DNA from 2 places in the Sanguibacter biliveldensis genome. Region 1 is predicted to be linked to the other one. Evidence: riboswitches for the same ligand, from Rfam matches in the RefSeq annotation. Region 1 holds a riboswitch; the other holds the start of a gene.

Evidence for each region. A riboswitch is a leader RNA that binds a small molecule or an ion and turns the genes downstream of it on or off. The one in region 1 is predicted to bind S-adenosylmethionine.
Region 2: linked by a shared signal. The riboswitch ahead of SANBI_RS00275 (methylenetetrahydrofolate reductase) and the one ahead of SANBI_RS17050 (rhodanese-like domain-containing protein) in region 1 are both predicted to bind S-adenosylmethionine.

The regions. Positions count from the first base shown of each region.
Region 1 covers NZ_CP138359.1:3,921,445-3,929,251, reverse strand. The annotation lists gene purQ (phosphoribosylformylglycinamidine synthase subunit PurQ) at 1-563, shown strand, start outside; gene SANBI_RS17055 (O-succinylhomoserine sulfhydrylase) at 682-1,959, opposite strand; gene SANBI_RS17050 (rhodanese-like domain-containing protein) at 1,966-2,397, opposite strand; SAM riboswitch class I at 2,404-2,508, opposite strand; SAM riboswitch class IV at 2,619-2,732, shown strand; gene SANBI_RS17045 (aminotransferase class V-fold PLP-dependent enzyme) at 2,780-4,210, shown strand; gene SANBI_RS17040 (pentapeptide repeat-containing protein) at 4,366-4,980, opposite strand; gene SANBI_RS17035 (hypothetical protein) at 5,081-5,965, opposite strand; gene SANBI_RS17030 (FAD-dependent oxidoreductase) at 6,479-7,588, shown strand.
Region 2 covers NZ_CP138359.1:54,290-62,096, forward strand. The annotation lists gene SANBI_RS00260 (sugar phosphate isomerase/epimerase family protein) at 100-984, opposite strand; gene SANBI_RS00265 (MerR family transcriptional regulator) at 1,112-1,951, shown strand; gene metE (5-methyltetrahydropteroyltriglutamate--homocysteine S-methyltransferase) at 2,093-4,453, opposite strand; gene SANBI_RS00275 (methylenetetrahydrofolate reductase) at 4,465-5,535, opposite strand; SAM riboswitch class I at 5,542-5,647, opposite strand; gene SANBI_RS00280 (PH domain-containing protein) at 5,714-6,253, opposite strand; gene SANBI_RS00285 (glycosyltransferase family 2 protein) at 6,286-7,182, opposite strand; gene SANBI_RS00290 (hypothetical protein) at 7,179-7,745, opposite strand.

The DNA.
Region 1 (7,807 bases):
TCCTGCCGGGCGGCTTCTCCTACGGGGACTACCTGCGTGCCGGGGCGATCTCGCGCTTCGCGCCCGTCATGGACGTCCTCGTCGACGCCGCGAACGGCGGCCTGCCCGTCCTCGGCATCTGCAACGGCTTCCAGATCCTCACCGAGTCGCACCTGCTGCCCGGCTCGATGATCAAGAACGAGTCGCTGTCCTTCCTGTGCCGCGAGCAGCGCCTCACGGTCGAGAACGCCGACACCGCCTGGACGCGCGGCTTCCGCGCCGGCCAGGAGATCACCATCCCGCTCAAGAACCAGGACGGGCAGTTCGTCGCCGACGAGCACACCCTCGACGAGCTCGAGGGCGAAGGCCGCGTCGTCTTCCGCTACGCCGGTGAGAACCCCAACGGCTCGCGGCGCGGGATCGCCGGGATCACGAACGCTGCGGGCAACGTCGTCGGGCTCATGCCGCACCCCGAGCACGCCGTCGAGGTGGGCTTCGGGACGGCCGCCGAGGCTGGCCCTCGCGCCGGGACCGACGGGCTCACCTTCTTCACCTCGGTGCTCGGGACCCTCGTCACCGCCTGACGTAGCGGGACGATCAGCACCACCAGCACCTCAGCACGACAGACGTGGCCCCAGCCGGATTCCGGCTGGGGCCACGTCTCTCGTGGCGGTCCGTCCGCGACGGCCGGACGGCTGCCTCTCACGCCTGGAGCGCGATCTCCACGTCCTCGATGAGGTCCTGCACGTCTTCGAGCCCGACGCTCAGGCGCACCGTCGTCTCCGCGATGCCCACGGCAGCGCGTCCCTCCGGGCCGATCCTGCGGTGCGTGGTCGTCGCGGGGTGCGTGATGAGCGACTTCGCGTCGCCGAGGTTGTTCGAGATGTCGATGACCTCGAGGGCGTCGAGGAAGGCGAAGGTGCGCTTCTTGGCCGACTCCGGGTCGGTGCCCTCGGGGACCGCGAGGTCGAAGGTGACGACGGTCCCGCCGCCGGTCTGCTGCTTCCGGGCGAGCTCGTGCTGCGGGTGCGACGGCAGGAACGGGTAGCGGACCCGGGTGATCCCCGGCAGCGTCTCGAGGTGCTCGGCGACCCGCAGCGCTGCGGCGGTCTGCGCGGCGACACGGATCGGCAAGGTCTCGAGTCCCTTGAGCAGCACCCAGGCGTTGAAAGGGCTGAGCGAGGGTCCAGTGTTCCTGATGAACTTCTGGACAGGTCCCTCGATGTACTCCTTCGACCCGAGGATCGCCCCGCCGAGCACACGGCCCTGCCCGTCGATGTGCTTGGTCGCCGAGTACACCACGACGTCGGCGCCGAGCTCGAAGGGCTTCTGCAGGATCGGCGTCGCGAAGACGTTGTCGAGGACGACGACAGCGCCGGCGGCGTGCGCGAGCTCGCAGACGCGCTCGACGTCGACGATGTCCTGCATCGGGTTGGACGGGGTCTCGAAGAAGACGACGTCGGCCGGGGTGGCCAGGGCCGCCTCCCACTGCTCGGTCTCGTGGCCGTCGACGTAGTCCACGGTGACTCCCCAGTCGGCGAAGATCTCGTCGAAGATCACCACGGTCGAGCCGAAGAGCGCGCGGGCCGAGACGATACGGGACCCGGACTTCACGAGGGCCGCGAGGGAGGTGAAGACTGCGGACATGCCTGTCGCCGTCGCGTAGCAGGCCTCGGCGCCGTCGAGGAGCCGCAGACGCTCCTCGAACATGTGGACCGTCGGGTTGCCGTAGCGGGAGTAGATGAAGCGGTCGGTCTCGCCCTTGAAGGCCGCCTCGGCGTCGGCGGCCTGCGCGTAGACGTAGCCCTGGGTGAGGTAGATCGGCTCAGAGGTCTCCTGGAACTCGGAGCGGACCTGGCCACCGCGGACAGCAGCGGTCGCGGCACGGACAGTGCGCGGAGGTCGGGTCGGGTCGGATGACGGGACGGTCGGTGCGGTCGCGGCCGAAGCGCCGGCCGGGGCGTCAGGGGTGGTCGACATCCTCGTTCACTCCCCAGCGGTGTAGGTGGTGCTCGGCAGGCCGCGCAGGCGCCAGCCGTTGACGGTCCGCCCGCCGGAGAGGTCCGTGTCGCCCTCGAAACCTTCGAGCACGTTGTACGACGGACCGAAGCCGGCTGCCGTCGCGTCGACAGCCGCACCGATCGACCGGTTGCCCGAGCGGCACAGGAAGATCACCGGGCGGCCGTCGCCGGGTGTGAGGCCAGCCTCGGCCAGCTGGTCGAGGAAGCGCGGGTTGGGGCCGAAGGCCGTCGCCCACTCGGTGAAGACGACCTCGCGGTCACCATCGAGCGGGGAGAGGTCGGGGACGCCGATCTGCTGCCACTCGCCGACTGTGCGCACGTCGACGAGGACGGCGTCGGGGGTGGTCTCGAGCAGGTCCCAGGCCTGCTGCGGGGTGAGGTCGCCTGCGTAGCTCATGTCATGCCTCCATCGGTCCGTGGCGGTAGCACCCTCGCCCCGACGTCGAGCTCGTCGGAGGGGTTGCTGCGGCGTCGTCGTGCCAGGTCACTCAGCCGCTCTGGATGGTTGTCCCTCTGAGCATCGCCCTCGACCCCCAGAATGAGACAGCCCGTCCAGCATGCAAGACAGACTGCGCTCGCTGATTGACACCCCCGAAAACCTCGCCAATCCTTGACGCAGGTCATGAGTGCCAGCGTGTAACCCCGGTTTGCTGGCCGGCAACCCTCCTCCGCGGTGGGGTGCCCCGGGTGACGACCTGGCCGGAACCAGATGGTCTCCGGCAAGCGCGGGAATCGGTCGAACCCAGGTGCGTCGATCCCCACCACGTCCTGGAGGATCTATGTCTGCCACCCCTGAAGCCCAGTCCTGCCTGCCTGTCGTCGGCTCGGACACCCTCGTCCCGCTCGTCGACGGCCGGACGGTCACCTACGCCAACCTCGACTGCGCAGCGAGTGCCCCCGCGCTCCAGGCCGTCGCCGACCGCGTCACACAGGTGCTGCCGCTCTACGCCTCCGTCCACCGCGGTGCTGGCTACCTCTCGCAGGTGTCGACGGCCCTCTACGAGGCCTCGCGCCAGACCATCGGCGCCTTCGTCGGTGCACGGCCCGACGACGTCACTGTCGTCACGCGCAACACGACAGACTCGCTCAACCTGCTCGCCGGCTGCGTCCCGGCCGACGCTGACGGCACGCCTGGCCGGGTGCTCGTCCTCGACGTCGAGCACCACGCCAACCTCCTCCCGTGGCAGCGGTCGGCCGGCGGTGCGACCGTGCTGCACGGCGCGGAGACCGTGGCCGAGACCCTCGAGGCGATCCGGGCCGAGCTCGCCCGGGCGCCCTACGCGCTGCTCGCGCTCACCGGCGCGTCGAACGTCACCGGCGAGCTGCTGCCTGTCGCCGACGTGGTCGCGATCGCCCACGAGGCGGGGACGCGCGTCGCGATCGACGGTGCTCAGCTGGTCCCGCACCGCCGCTTCTCGCTCGCCGAGACCGGGGTCGACTACATCTCCTACTCGGGCCACAAGACCTACGCGCCCTTCGGGTCGGGGGCCCTCGTGGGACGTCGCGACTGGCTCGACGCCGGGACGCCCTACCTCGCCGGTGGTGGAGCCGTCCGCCAGGTCGACCTCGACCAGGTGCAGTGGACGAACGCCCCGGCGCGGCACGAGGCCGGCTCGCCGAACGTCATCGGCGCCGTGGCCCTCGCCGCGGCCTGCGAGACCCTCGCGTCGCTGCCCGCGGGCACGCTCGAGGCGCACGAGGCCTACCTGCGCGAGCGCCTCGTGAGCGGTCTCGAGTCCATCCCGGGCGTCCAGGTGGTCCGGGCCTGGGCCGACGCGTCCGACCCTGTCGGCGTGGTGACCTTCTCGGTCGTCGGGCACGACCCGGGCCTCGTCGCCGCGTACCTCTCGGCCGAGCACGGTATCGGCGTCCGCGACGGTCGGTTCTGCGCCCACCCGCTCCTCGCCCGGCTCGGCTACGCCTCGGGCGCCGTGCGGGCTAGCGTCGGTGTCGGGACCACGCAGGAGGAGGTCGACCGTCTGGTCGCCGCTCTCGAGACCTACGTGACTGACGGCCCGACCGCTCGTTACGAGATCGTCGACGCCTGCTGGACCGTCGCTGACGACCCGCGTCCGCTGCCTGAGGGATCGGGTCTCTCGGGGCTCATCGCCACTGCCGCGGCCGGGTTCATCGCGGGGGCTGCTGGCTGCGGCCCCGTGCCGGAGCCGCAGGCCTCGGCTGCGCGTGCAGGATCGCTCGTCGACGCCTGAGCGCTGCCTGTCTGACCGTCACGATCTCACGGCTGCGTGCCGTGCTCGCCGCCGCGGGCGCTCCTGGAGCCCGCCCGGCACTCCGCCCCGGCTGGTCCACCCGGCCGGGGCGGAGCCGTGCCGGGGCCGGGCTCGGGCGTCCTAGCGGACTGGTCTTACTGGATCGAGATGCCCAGGTGTGCCGCGAGCAGCGGAGCGAGGTCGAGGAACTGGTCGGTGCTGACCGTCGTGCCCTTGAGGCCCGTGATGCCTGTCAGCTGACCGAGCTCCGCGCCGCGCAGGTCGGTCCGGGTCAGGGTCGCCCGGCTCAGGGTGAGCTGGGCGATGCGCGTCCCGACAAAGCTCATCCGGGTACCGCGCGCTGAGGAGAGGTCGAGCTCTCCGATGACGCAGTCGGTGAAGGTGACGTCCGCGAGGCGGGCCTCGCGGAGGTTGAGGTAGTCGATCTTGGTGCCGTGGAAGGCGACGCGCGACCACTGCGAGCCGTAGGCCTGGACGCCACCGAGGCGGCTCGCGCGGATCTGGGTGTCCTGCCAGTCGCCGCTCGAGATGTCGAGGGTCGCTGCGTTGACCGTGTCGAAGGAGCAGTCGCTCACCCGTGACGAGGCGAGCTCGGCGCCCGACAGGTCCGTCCCGGTGAAGCTGCACTCGATGATGCGGGAGTCGACGGCGTCGATGCCGCTCAGGTCGGTCCCGTCGAAAGTGAGGACCTCGACGTAGGCCTCTGGGCTGAAGGCTGTGGCGGTGCCGAGGGTGTCCGGTTCAGGCATGCGACCAGCCTCTCACGAGCGCCTGACAGCCGATGTGTCCGCGAGTCGGGGCCCTGGGGACGCTCGGTGATGCTGCGCCATCGAGACGCGCCGCGCTGGCCTAGTTCGGAGCCGGAGCCGGAGCCGGTGTCGCAGGAAGTAGGGCGTCGATCCTCTCGTTGATCCAGGCGAATGCACTCGTCAACCAGTCGAATCCTAGTCCGCTGGTCATGATCAAGGACAAAGAGGCAAGGATGAATAATGTCCACCAGGTCGATGTGTGCATCGCCCACCGATTGGTCCAGAAAGCAAACTTCCAGAGCCAGCGCGGTCGACTGCTGGAGTGCACGTACACCGCGGAGACTGAGCCCAGGCCAAGTGCGATGCAGGCTATGAGCAGGCCGAACGTGAATAGGGCTGCGAACATCTGGGTCACGATGACTCCGACGTGCACGCCATCGGCAGCGAAGATGGAGCCACCATTGCGTAGAGCTGTCGCCAGGGCGTCCAGAGCGTCTGCGTGGAGCGGGGGCTCAACGAGCCAGAGTGCTGAGAGGACTCCGGCGATCACTGCAAAATAGACGGCTGCGAGGCGCGCGGCGATGCCTCTGCCGTCCACTGCGCCGCGGCGCCACAGCACGGTGAAGGTGATAGTGACTACGACCGTGGCCAGGATTGAGAGTCCTGCCATCAGCCCCGCGATGAGGACTGCGTTTCTCACGTACGCGGTCACGATAGTCACGAGGATCACGAGGGCGACGAGGGCTGCCGCGAGTTCTTCATCGTTCGTCCTCGTCTTGGTGCTGCCGCCTGAAGGGAACTGTGCTCGAATTCTTGCGAAGACGTGCCAATCGGTCGTCGCGAGGGAGTGCGCCACTGCGCTGTTGAGGGAGACTCGACCGTGTCCGTGCCCCCCGAGCAACGGGGAGAATGCTAGGGCGATAGGGGTGCCGAGGAGGATGCCGACAATGGCAAAAGCCAGGCTTGTGCCGTCAAAGTTCTGCATCGGGACCCGCCCTGTTTGCCGGAGGTTTCTGGAGCCTGCCGACCAGGGCACCGAATACGGCCGTCAGGGACGTGGATCCTAAGAGGAAAACGATGTCCCAGAGGTGGTCGCGAAAGAAGGTAAGTAGCAACTTTCCTCTTCTGGGTCATGGGTGGCGGCTCGAGGGGTGGGGCTGGCCTCGGTCGTCGCGCTCTGGACGGAGAGATGGCGGATGGTGCGGTAAAACCGTAATCGGGATAGAGATCACGAAGCAGGACGAAGGTCATGGGTGAGAGATGAGTCGAGGGCCGGCTGGACTAGCTCGCCAACCCGGCTCGGTGACGGTGCGGGTCGCTCTTTTGCGCCCTTGTTCGTCGACGCCAGCGGCATCTGCAGTGTTTTCGCACTCGTTCAGGGGTATGGCTAGATCGCGGGCGACTGTCTGTCGGTGCCGTGTGTTCTCAAGCTGGCCGGGAACATCCGGTGGACCGACGCGGTTACCGTAGTGCTTGAACCTTCAACCAAGGAGTGCACGTGTACGACGTCGTCGTGATCGGGGCTGGTCAGGCAGGGCTGTCGGCCGCCCGCCACCTGCGACGGCGCGGGCTGGTGCCGGGCGTCGACATGGTCGTCCTCGACTCGGGTGACGGGCCCGGGGGAGCGTGGCGCGAGCGCTGGGACTCCCTGACGCTCGGTGCAGCGCACGGCATCCACGACCTGCCTGGCCTCCCGCTCGGCGACCCTGACCCGGCCGAGCCCGCGTCCGCCGTCGTCTCCAGGTACTACGGGGCGTACGAAGAGCGCTTCGGGCTCGACGTGGTCCGCCCTGTGCGGGTGCGCGACGTCAGGCCGCTCGTCGGAGAGGCAGGTGATGAGGTCGTCGAGGGCGGGACTGGCGAGGTCGACGACCGCGGTGTCGATCGGACGTCGCCCCTCGTCGTGACCTCCGACGCCGGTTCGTGGACCACCCGCACCGTCGTCAGTGCGACGGGCACGTGGACGCGTCCGCACTGGCCCGCCTACCCGGGGCGTGAGACCTTCCTCGGCAGGCAGCTGCACACCCACGACTTCGTGTCGGCCGAGGAGTTCCGCGGCAAGCACGTCGTGGTGGTCGGGGGAGGGGCCTCCGCGGTCCAGTTCTTGCTGCAGATCGCCGAGGTGACCACGACCACGTGGGCCACCCGGCGCCCGCCGGTCTTCGACGTCCGCAGCTTCGACCAGGAGTGGGGTCGCGACGTCGAGCGGCGGGTCGTCGAGCGGACCTCCGCCGGCCTGCAGACCCTGAGTGTCGTCGGCGCGACTGGGCTCGCTCTCACGCCCGTGTACCAGCAGGGCATCGACGACGGCGTGCTCGTCTCCCGGGGTATGTTCACGCGGATCACGCCGTCAGGTGTCGTGTTCGAGGACGGCGAGGTCCAGGCTGACGTCATCCTCTGGGCCACCGGCTTCAAACCTGCCGTGGACCACCTCGCGCCGCTGCGCCTGCGTGAGCCGAGCGGCGGCATCGCGACGGACGGCGTGCACGTCCCCCGTGACCACCGGGTGTTCTTGGCCGGGTACGGCGCCGGGGCCTCGACCATCGGTGCGACCCGGACGGGGCGGGCGGCGGCGCTCGCGGCCCTGGAGCGGGTGGGACGGCGGTAAGCCGCGCGAAGGTGCAGGGTTGTCGACCTCGCACTTGTGTAGTGCGATAAGCCGTGAACCTGGACGGAAACCCCTAATGGGCCTATCGTCGCAGGACGAGTTCTTCGGGCACATGACTGCCTCGCGGCGCACTGGTGCGCTGCGCAGGCGCGGACGGAGCGATGATGAAGAGACGATTTCTGACGATGCTGACGGTCTCGTCGGTGACGACTCCCTCGG
Region 2 (7,807 bases), 450 kb from region 1:
CCCTAGGTGGAGAGCAGCCCGGGAACGGCCTGGACGCTAGGGAAGAAGTACCCATGCACCAGTCCCCGTGCTCGTCCTGAGCCCGTCGTCGACGGGCTCCTACCAGGCGTCGCTGGGGCGGTGGTGCGTCGGGGGCCTGTCCACGAGGGTGGTGACGTCGTGGGCCAGGTGCGTGCGGGCGAAGGCGAGCGAGGCGGCGACGTCGTCACGTCGCTCGGTCGCGGTGCGTGCCTTGCGGGTCCCGATCTCGACGACGACGTCGCCCTCCCAGCCTGTCCGTGCCAGGTGGGTGAGCAGCTCCTGGCAGGGCTGCGTGCCCCGTCCCGGCACCAGGTGCTCGTCCTTGCCCGAGCCGCTCCCGTCGGCCAGGTGGACGTGGCGCAGCCTGTCGCCGAAGACCTTGGCCATCTCGAGGCTGTCCTGGCGGGCTGTCGCAGCGTGCGAGAGGTCGAGGGTCACCGCGTCGTAGGAGTGCTCGGAGGGGTCCCAGCCCGGCAGGTACGCGCCGTACTCGCGGTTCTTCGACCGCCACGGGTACATGTTCTCGACGGCGAGGGTCAGCCCGGACTCCTCGGAGAGCTGGCGGACCTGCTCGACGAACTGCCGAGCGTAGCTGCGCTGCCACGCGAAGGGCGGGTGCACCACGACTGTGCCGGCTCCGAGGGACTGCGCCATGTCGACGGCCTTCGCGAGCTTGGGCGCGGGACGCCCGCCCCACACGTTCTGGCTGACGAGCAGCGTCGGGGCGTGGATGCTGCGGATCTCGACGCCGTGCTGCTGCGACAGGTGCGCGAGGGCGTTGTCGTCCTGCGTGACCGAGTCGCCCCACACCATGATCTCGATGCCGTCGTACCCGAGCTCGGCGGCGAGCTCGAAGGCGTAGGCCACCTTGCGGGGGTACACCGAGGCGCTCGACAGCGTGACCTTGATCGGGGAGGTGCGGTCGTTCGTGGCAGACGTACCGTCTGCCGTGGGGGAGGACATGGAGTCCACAGTAGTGCGACATCCTCGGCGCGCGATGTGAGACCAGGAGGAGCGCAGGTCACGTGCCTGCGGACCTGCAGGTCTCTGGTCTTGTCTCTGCCACGGTGTCAGGGTGTGTGGTGTGGACATGGATCGACCAGACGACGGGCTGCTGCGCATCGGGGTGTTCTCGACGCTGTCGAGGATCAGCGTGCGCATGCTGCGGCACTACCAGGAGCACGGTCTCCTGGCGCCAGTCGTGGTGGAGCCGTTCTCCGGCTACCGCTACTACGCACCCGCCCAGCTCGACGAGGCGCGACGGGTCGTGCTGCTGCGCGACGCGGGCTTCTCGATCGAGGCGACCGCGAGGCTGCTCGACGTCGCCGGCGATCCTTCGAGGGTCGAGGCCGCGATCGCCGCCCGCCGCCTGGAGCTCCAGGCGGACCGGGACCAGGTGGACGCGCGGTTCCTCGCCCTCGACCGTGTAGGTCCCGCACTGGAGGAGATGGTCAGCATGACCGAGGACATCGAGGTACGCACGACCCACCTGCCCGAGACGACGCTCGCGACGCTGCGACGCCGGCTCCCCACCTACGCCGACGAAGGGGTGCTGTGGCAGGAGATCATGCTGCTCGTCGGCCGCTCAGGGGCACCCTTCGCCCCCGGCGGTGCTGCCGGTGCGACGTTCTACGACGAGGGCTTCCGCGAGAGCGACGTCGACGTCGAGGTGTGGGTCGAGGTCGACGGCCCCTTCGACCCCTTGGCGCCGCTCGGCTGCAGGGTCCAGCCGGCCCGTGACGTCGTCACCGCGACGCTGCTGGGTGGCTACGAGCAGATGACAGGCGTCATGGGAGCGCTCGGCGCGTACGTGGCCGAGCACGGGCTGACGACAGGGGAGATGTTCAACATCTACAGGGTCGGTCCGGCGCAGGACCCTGACCCGAGCGCCTGGGTGACCGAGGTCTGCCTGGCGGTCGTCCCGTCCTGACGAGGTGCCGCTCTGGCGGAGGGCCCGTCTGACGACGGGCCCCTCGCTGGCTGGCTGCAGGAGGATCCCTTCCTGCAGCCAGCCGCTCCTGCGGTCAGCCAGCCGACGCTCATGCTGTCAGCCGGCTGACCGTTGCTGCCATCAGCCCAGCTGGTTGCGTACCGCGACAGCCGCGCCCACGAGGTGCTCGAGCGACGGGGTCGTCTCGGCGTAGCCGCGGGTCTTGAGCCCGCAGTCCGGGTTGACCCAGAGCAGCGCCGGGTCGACGGACTTCACGGCGAGCTCGAGGAGCTCGGTGACCTCCTCCTGCGACGGGACGCGCGGCGAGTGGATGTCGTAGACACCCGGACCGACCCCGCGGGAGAACCCGGAGCGCGCGAGGTCGGGCAGGATCTCCATCCGCGAGCGGGCCGCCTCGATCGACGTGACGTCGGCGTCGAGGGCGTCGATCGCGCCGATGACCTCGCCGAACTCCGAGTAGCACAGGTGCGTGTGGATCTGGGTGTCCGGGCGGACTCCCGCCGTCGACAGCGTGAAGGACCCGACCGACCAGTCGAGGTACGCCGGCTGGTCGGCGCGGCGCAGCGGCAGCAGCTCGCGCAGGGCAGGCTCGTCCACCTGGATGATCGCGATGCCTGCAGCCTCGAGGTCCGCGATCTCGTCGCGCAGCGCCAGGCCGATCTGGTTGGCGGTCTCGCCGAGCGGGATGTCGTCGCGGACGAAGGACCAGGCCATGATCGTCACCGGCCCGGTGAGCATGCCCTTGACGGGCTTGGAGGTCAGCGACTGCGTGTACTCGGTCCAGCGGACGGTCATCGGCGCCGGGCGCGACACGTCGCCCCACAAGATCGACGGTCGTGTGCAGCGCGAGCCGTAGGACTGGACCCAGCCGTTCTGCGTCACGGCGAAGCCGTCGAGCAGCTCGGCGAAGTACTGCACCATGTCGTTGCGCTCGGCCTCGCCGTGCACCAGCACGTCGATGCCGATCCGCTCCTGCAGCTCGACGACCTGCTGGATCTCGGCGCGCATCGCGTCTTCGTAAGCCTCGAGGGACAGCTCACCCTTGGCGTGCGCGGCACGGGCCTTGCGGATCTCGACGGTCTGCGGGAACGAGCCGATCGTCGTCGACGGCAGCAGCGGCAGGTTCAGGCGCTCCTGCTGGGCGTCGCGACGCTCCTGGGCCGGGCCGCGGTGGAAGTCGCCCTCGGTCAGAGCGGCTGTGCGCTCGCGGACCGCGGCCACGGCCACGCCGGCGGCGGTGGCCCGCGAGGCCACGGCCTCGCTCGCGGCGAGCAGCTCGGCGTGCACGGCCTCGCGGCCCTCGCGCAGACCCTCGGCGAGAGTGACGACCTCGGCGACCTTCTGGTCGGCGAAGGCGAGCCACTTCGCGAGGGTCGGGTCGAGCGTGGGCTCGTCGGCCACGTCGTGCGGGACGTGCTGGAGGGACGTCGACGTGCCGACGGCGACTGCCCCGGCGCCGAGGCCCTCGAGGGCCTCGAGCACCTCCAGCCTCGCGGAGAGGTCGGCGCGCCAGATGTTGTGGCCGTCGACGACCCCGGCGACGAGGGTCTTGGTCTCGAGGCCCCGGACGGGCGAGGTGGGCGCAGATCCCTTGACGAGGTCGACCGCGAGGGCCTCGACGTCGGTCCCGGCGACGACGGGCAGCGCCTCCTGGAGGTCGCCGAAGGGTGCGGCGAGCAGGATCGCCGGGCGCTCCGGTCGGGCGAGGTCGGTCGAGAGCACCCTGTACGCCTCGGTGACCGCGGTCAGGACGTCGCCGAGCGGCACGTCGATCGTGTCGGTCACGAGGCCCGGCTCGTCGAGCTGGACCCAGGTCGCGCCGGCCGCAGCGAGCGCGCGGAGCAGCTCGACGTAGACGGGGAGCAGGTCTGCGAGGCGCGAGAGCGGCTCGAAGCCCGCGGGGGCGTCGTCGGCGGCCTTGCTCAGCAGCAGGAAGGTCACCGGTCCCACGAGGACGGGCCGGGTCGTCACGCCGTCGGCCAGCGCCTCGGTGAGCTGGCGGACCACGCGGTCGGAGGCGAGGTGGAAGGCCGTCGACGGTCCGATCTCGGGGACGAGGTAGTGGTAGTTGGTGTCGAACCACTTGGTCATCTCGAGCGGGGCGTCGTCGCCCTCGCCGCGTGCCGCGCGGAAGTACCCGGCGAGGTCGAGGTCGCCGTCGGCCGTCGCGAAACGGGGCGGGACGGCCCCGACGGTCACGGCGGTGTCGAGCACCTGGTCGTAGTACGAGAAGGTCTCGGGAACGGCGCCGTCGGTCGCGGAGAGGCCGAGCGCCACGAGACGGTCCCGGGTCGCCTTGCGCAGGGCAGCTGCCGTCTCCTCGAGCTGGTCGGCGTCGATGCGGCCGGCCCAGAAGGACTCGACGGCCTTCTTGAGCTCGCGGCGCGGCCCGATGCGGGGGTAGCCGAGAATGGTCGCCGCCGGGAATGCGGCAAAGGTCGGGTTCTGCTGGTCAGAGCTGAGCTCAGTACGTGTCGTCATGGGTCATCCCTCTAGATCAGTGCTGCGGTTGGTTGGGATGCGCCGACCCACGGCCCGCTGGCCAGGTCGGGACCAGCGTCGGCAGGTGCCGGGTGCGCTGGTCCGCCGCCGAGGTGTACGCCCTCGAGCAGGTCTAGTGCGGCTTCGTGCTTGTTGAAGGTGTAGACGTGCAGGCCCGGGGCTCCGGCTGCGAGGACGGCCTCGGCCAGCTCGACCGACGCCCGGATGCCGCGGGCGTGCCGGGCTGCGGGGTCGGCGAGGGACTCGAGGTCGCGGACGAGGGCCCTCGGGGCGGGGACGCCCGTGAGGGTCTCGACCCGGGCGAGACGCGCCGGGTCGGTCATGGGGAGCAGGCCGGCGAGGATCGGGAGGGTGACTCCCGCGCGCCGGGCCTCGTCCACGAAGCCGACATAGCTGTCGGCCTCGTAGAACAGCTGGGTGATCGCGAAGTCGGCGCCGGCCTGCTGCTTCTCGAGCAGCCGCTGCACCTCCTGCGACCGCGTGGTGCCGGCCGCCGCGTTGCCGTCGAGGAAGGTCGCGACGGCGATGGTCAGCGGACGGGCGGCCGAGCGCAGGGCGGACGAGGGGTCGTCCGCGCAGCGCTGGGCCTCGACCTCGCGGAGCAGCGCCACGAGCTCGTCGCTCGAGTTGATGCCCTGCGGGTGCGGGCGCCAGTCGGGCTGGTCGCGCGGGGGGTCGCCGCGGAGCGCGAGGAAGCTGCGGACACCCTCGGCGAGGAACTCGTCGATCACCTCGGCGACGTTGTCGCGGGAGGCGCCGACGCAGGTGAGGTGCGCGATCGGCAGCACGGGGGCGTGCTCGAGGATGCGCCTCACGACGGTCTGCGCGGTGGTCCGGTCTCCGCCTGCTGCGCCGTAGGTGACCGACACGAAGTCGGGCCTGGCGGCGATCAGGTGGTCGACGGTGCTCCAGAACTTCGGCGCCGCGGCAGGGTTGCGGGGCGGCATGAGCTCGAAGGAGATCGTGGGGCGCTGCCGTGCCGGGCGCGCTGCTGGCCGCCCCGGCGGGGCGGTCGCGGAGCCGCCCCCGGCGGGGGTCGGTGGGACGTCGGAAGCCGTCATGAGTTCACTCCATCGGACCTGGCGTTAGCACCCGCACCCATCAGGAGGCTTCCATAGTGGGGGGTTGCTGCGGTGTCGTCGAGCCAGGACTCTCAACCGCTCTGGATGGTGTCCCCGAATCTAGACGGCATCCATCAGGCGGTCCAGGTTCTGCCCGAGGGGTGAGACGAGCGTCTCGTCAGCGGAGACGGCGTCGGGGCTCGCGGGGCGGGAACTCGCCGTCGTCCGAGCCGTCGTCGGCCGAGAAGAGCAGGTCGTGGAGGACCACCTGGACCTGCTCGACCCGCGGGACGTCGTGCAGCGTGACCCCCGCCTTGTCCGTCGCGTCCGAGATGACGAGCGTGCCGCAGCCGAGCAGGCGGTCGGTGAGGCTCTTCTCGTAGGACACGTCGTTGATGCGGTAGAGCGGGATGTCCCGACCCGTGCGCGTGAGGATGCCGCTGCGGGTGATGAGCCGGCGGTTGGTCACCGTGTAGCGCGAGGTCACCCACCGCAGGAAGGGCAGCAGCACCCAGCCGACGAGGACCACGAGCAGCACCACACCACCCGCGAGCAGGATCCAGCCGCGCGCGGAGCTCTCCGGGAGCAGCACGACGAGGGCGACCGCGGCCGCGAGGAGCACGACGAAGAGCGCGATCGCCCCGAACAGCGCCTTGACGTGGGTGCGGAGGTTGAGGACGACGTGCTCGCCCTCGGCGAGAGTGCTCTGGATTCCCATGCCGGAATCTTCGCACCGCTCGCCCCCCGGCACTATCCCCGGTCGGGAGCGGGATCGAGCATCCGGTCGGGTGGCGCCGCGACGGCCGGCTCGGGTGTGACGGTCTGCTCGGGTGTGACGGCCGGTCCGGGTGTGACGGCCGGTTGCGGTGCGACAGCCCGCTCAGGTGCGGCGGGGAGCTGGCGGGCTGTCGAGATCCTGTGCGTCCAGCGCTCCCACGGCGGGCTGACGGCCCAGTTCACCTCGAGGGTGCGCCGGGCCCAGCGGAACCGGCGGGCCAGGCTCGCCGGCGACTGGAAGGTCCGGCCGGAGACCCCGACGGTCAGCGCGCGGTCGTACCTGACGCGCGCCGAGCTGCCGAGCTGGAAGCTCAGGTCGGTGTCGTCGTGCACCTGCGGGTCGTCCCTGTGCACCAGGTGCCTCACGCCGTGCCACGCGGAGACGCGCAGCGCCATGTTCGAGCCCCACAGCGGCACGTTCGCGACGGCTGCGCGCATCCCCCAGAAGTACCCGCGCATGTAGAAGACGCGCGCGAGGTGGCCGCGCACGGGCGGGAGGTCGTAGAAGGTCCCGGCGCCCGTCACCGCGCTGAGCGTCGGGTCGGCGTCGAAGACCGACGCGATCCGCGCGAGCCAGTCGCCCGGGGGCAGGCTGTCCGCGTCGCACCGCGCGATGATCCCGCCCTCGACGGCGTCGTAGCCCCGGGACGCCGCGGCCGGGATGCCGACGCTGTCCTCACGGACGACGCGAGCCCCGGCAGCCCGGGCGACCTCGGCTGTCGCGTCGGTCGAGGCGTTGTCGACGACGACCACCTCGAAGGGCGGGTGCGACTGGCGCGCGAGCGCGTCGAGGCACCGCGCGAGGTGCGCCGCGTCGTCCCGTGCGGGGACCACGACGGTGATGTCCGCAGCGCCGGGCCGGCGGGTCACGAGCGCCTCGCGAGGACGAGGCCTGCGACGAGGGCCCCGAGGGTGCCGACGGCGAGGTCGGAGACCGTGTCCGTGTAACCGACGTTGATCGAGCCGTCGACGTAGGTAGCGCCCGCCCACTCGCCGATCTCCCACAGCAGCGCCAGCAGGGAGCCGAGCCCCGTCACCGAGACGACGACGCCGAGCCTGGGGCGGCGCAGCGACGCCTCGCCGGGGCCGGAGACAGCGCCTGCGCGGCGCAGGACGAGCCAGACGAGCGCCGCGAGGGCCGCGGTGGCGACCAGGTGCATGACGAGGTCGAGCCACGGCACCGCCTCGTAGAGGTCGAGGAGCCCGGCCCACGCGGCGGCCGAGAGCACCAGGCCGAGCGCGGGGTCCCCGTAGCCGTGCAGGCCGAGGGCGCGCGGGACGACCGAGCCCAGCAGGACGAGGGACAGCAGCGCTGCGCCGACAGGGCCGTAGAGGACTGCGCCGACGACGATGCTCGCAGCGACGAGCGCACGGACCACGTCCCCCGCGATGACGGCTGGGGAGGTCGGCGGGGGCGCGTCGGCTGGGGTCACGCGGACGACTCTAGGCAGCGGGACCGTCCCGCGCCGGGTGAGACGTGTGGACGCTGCTGGCG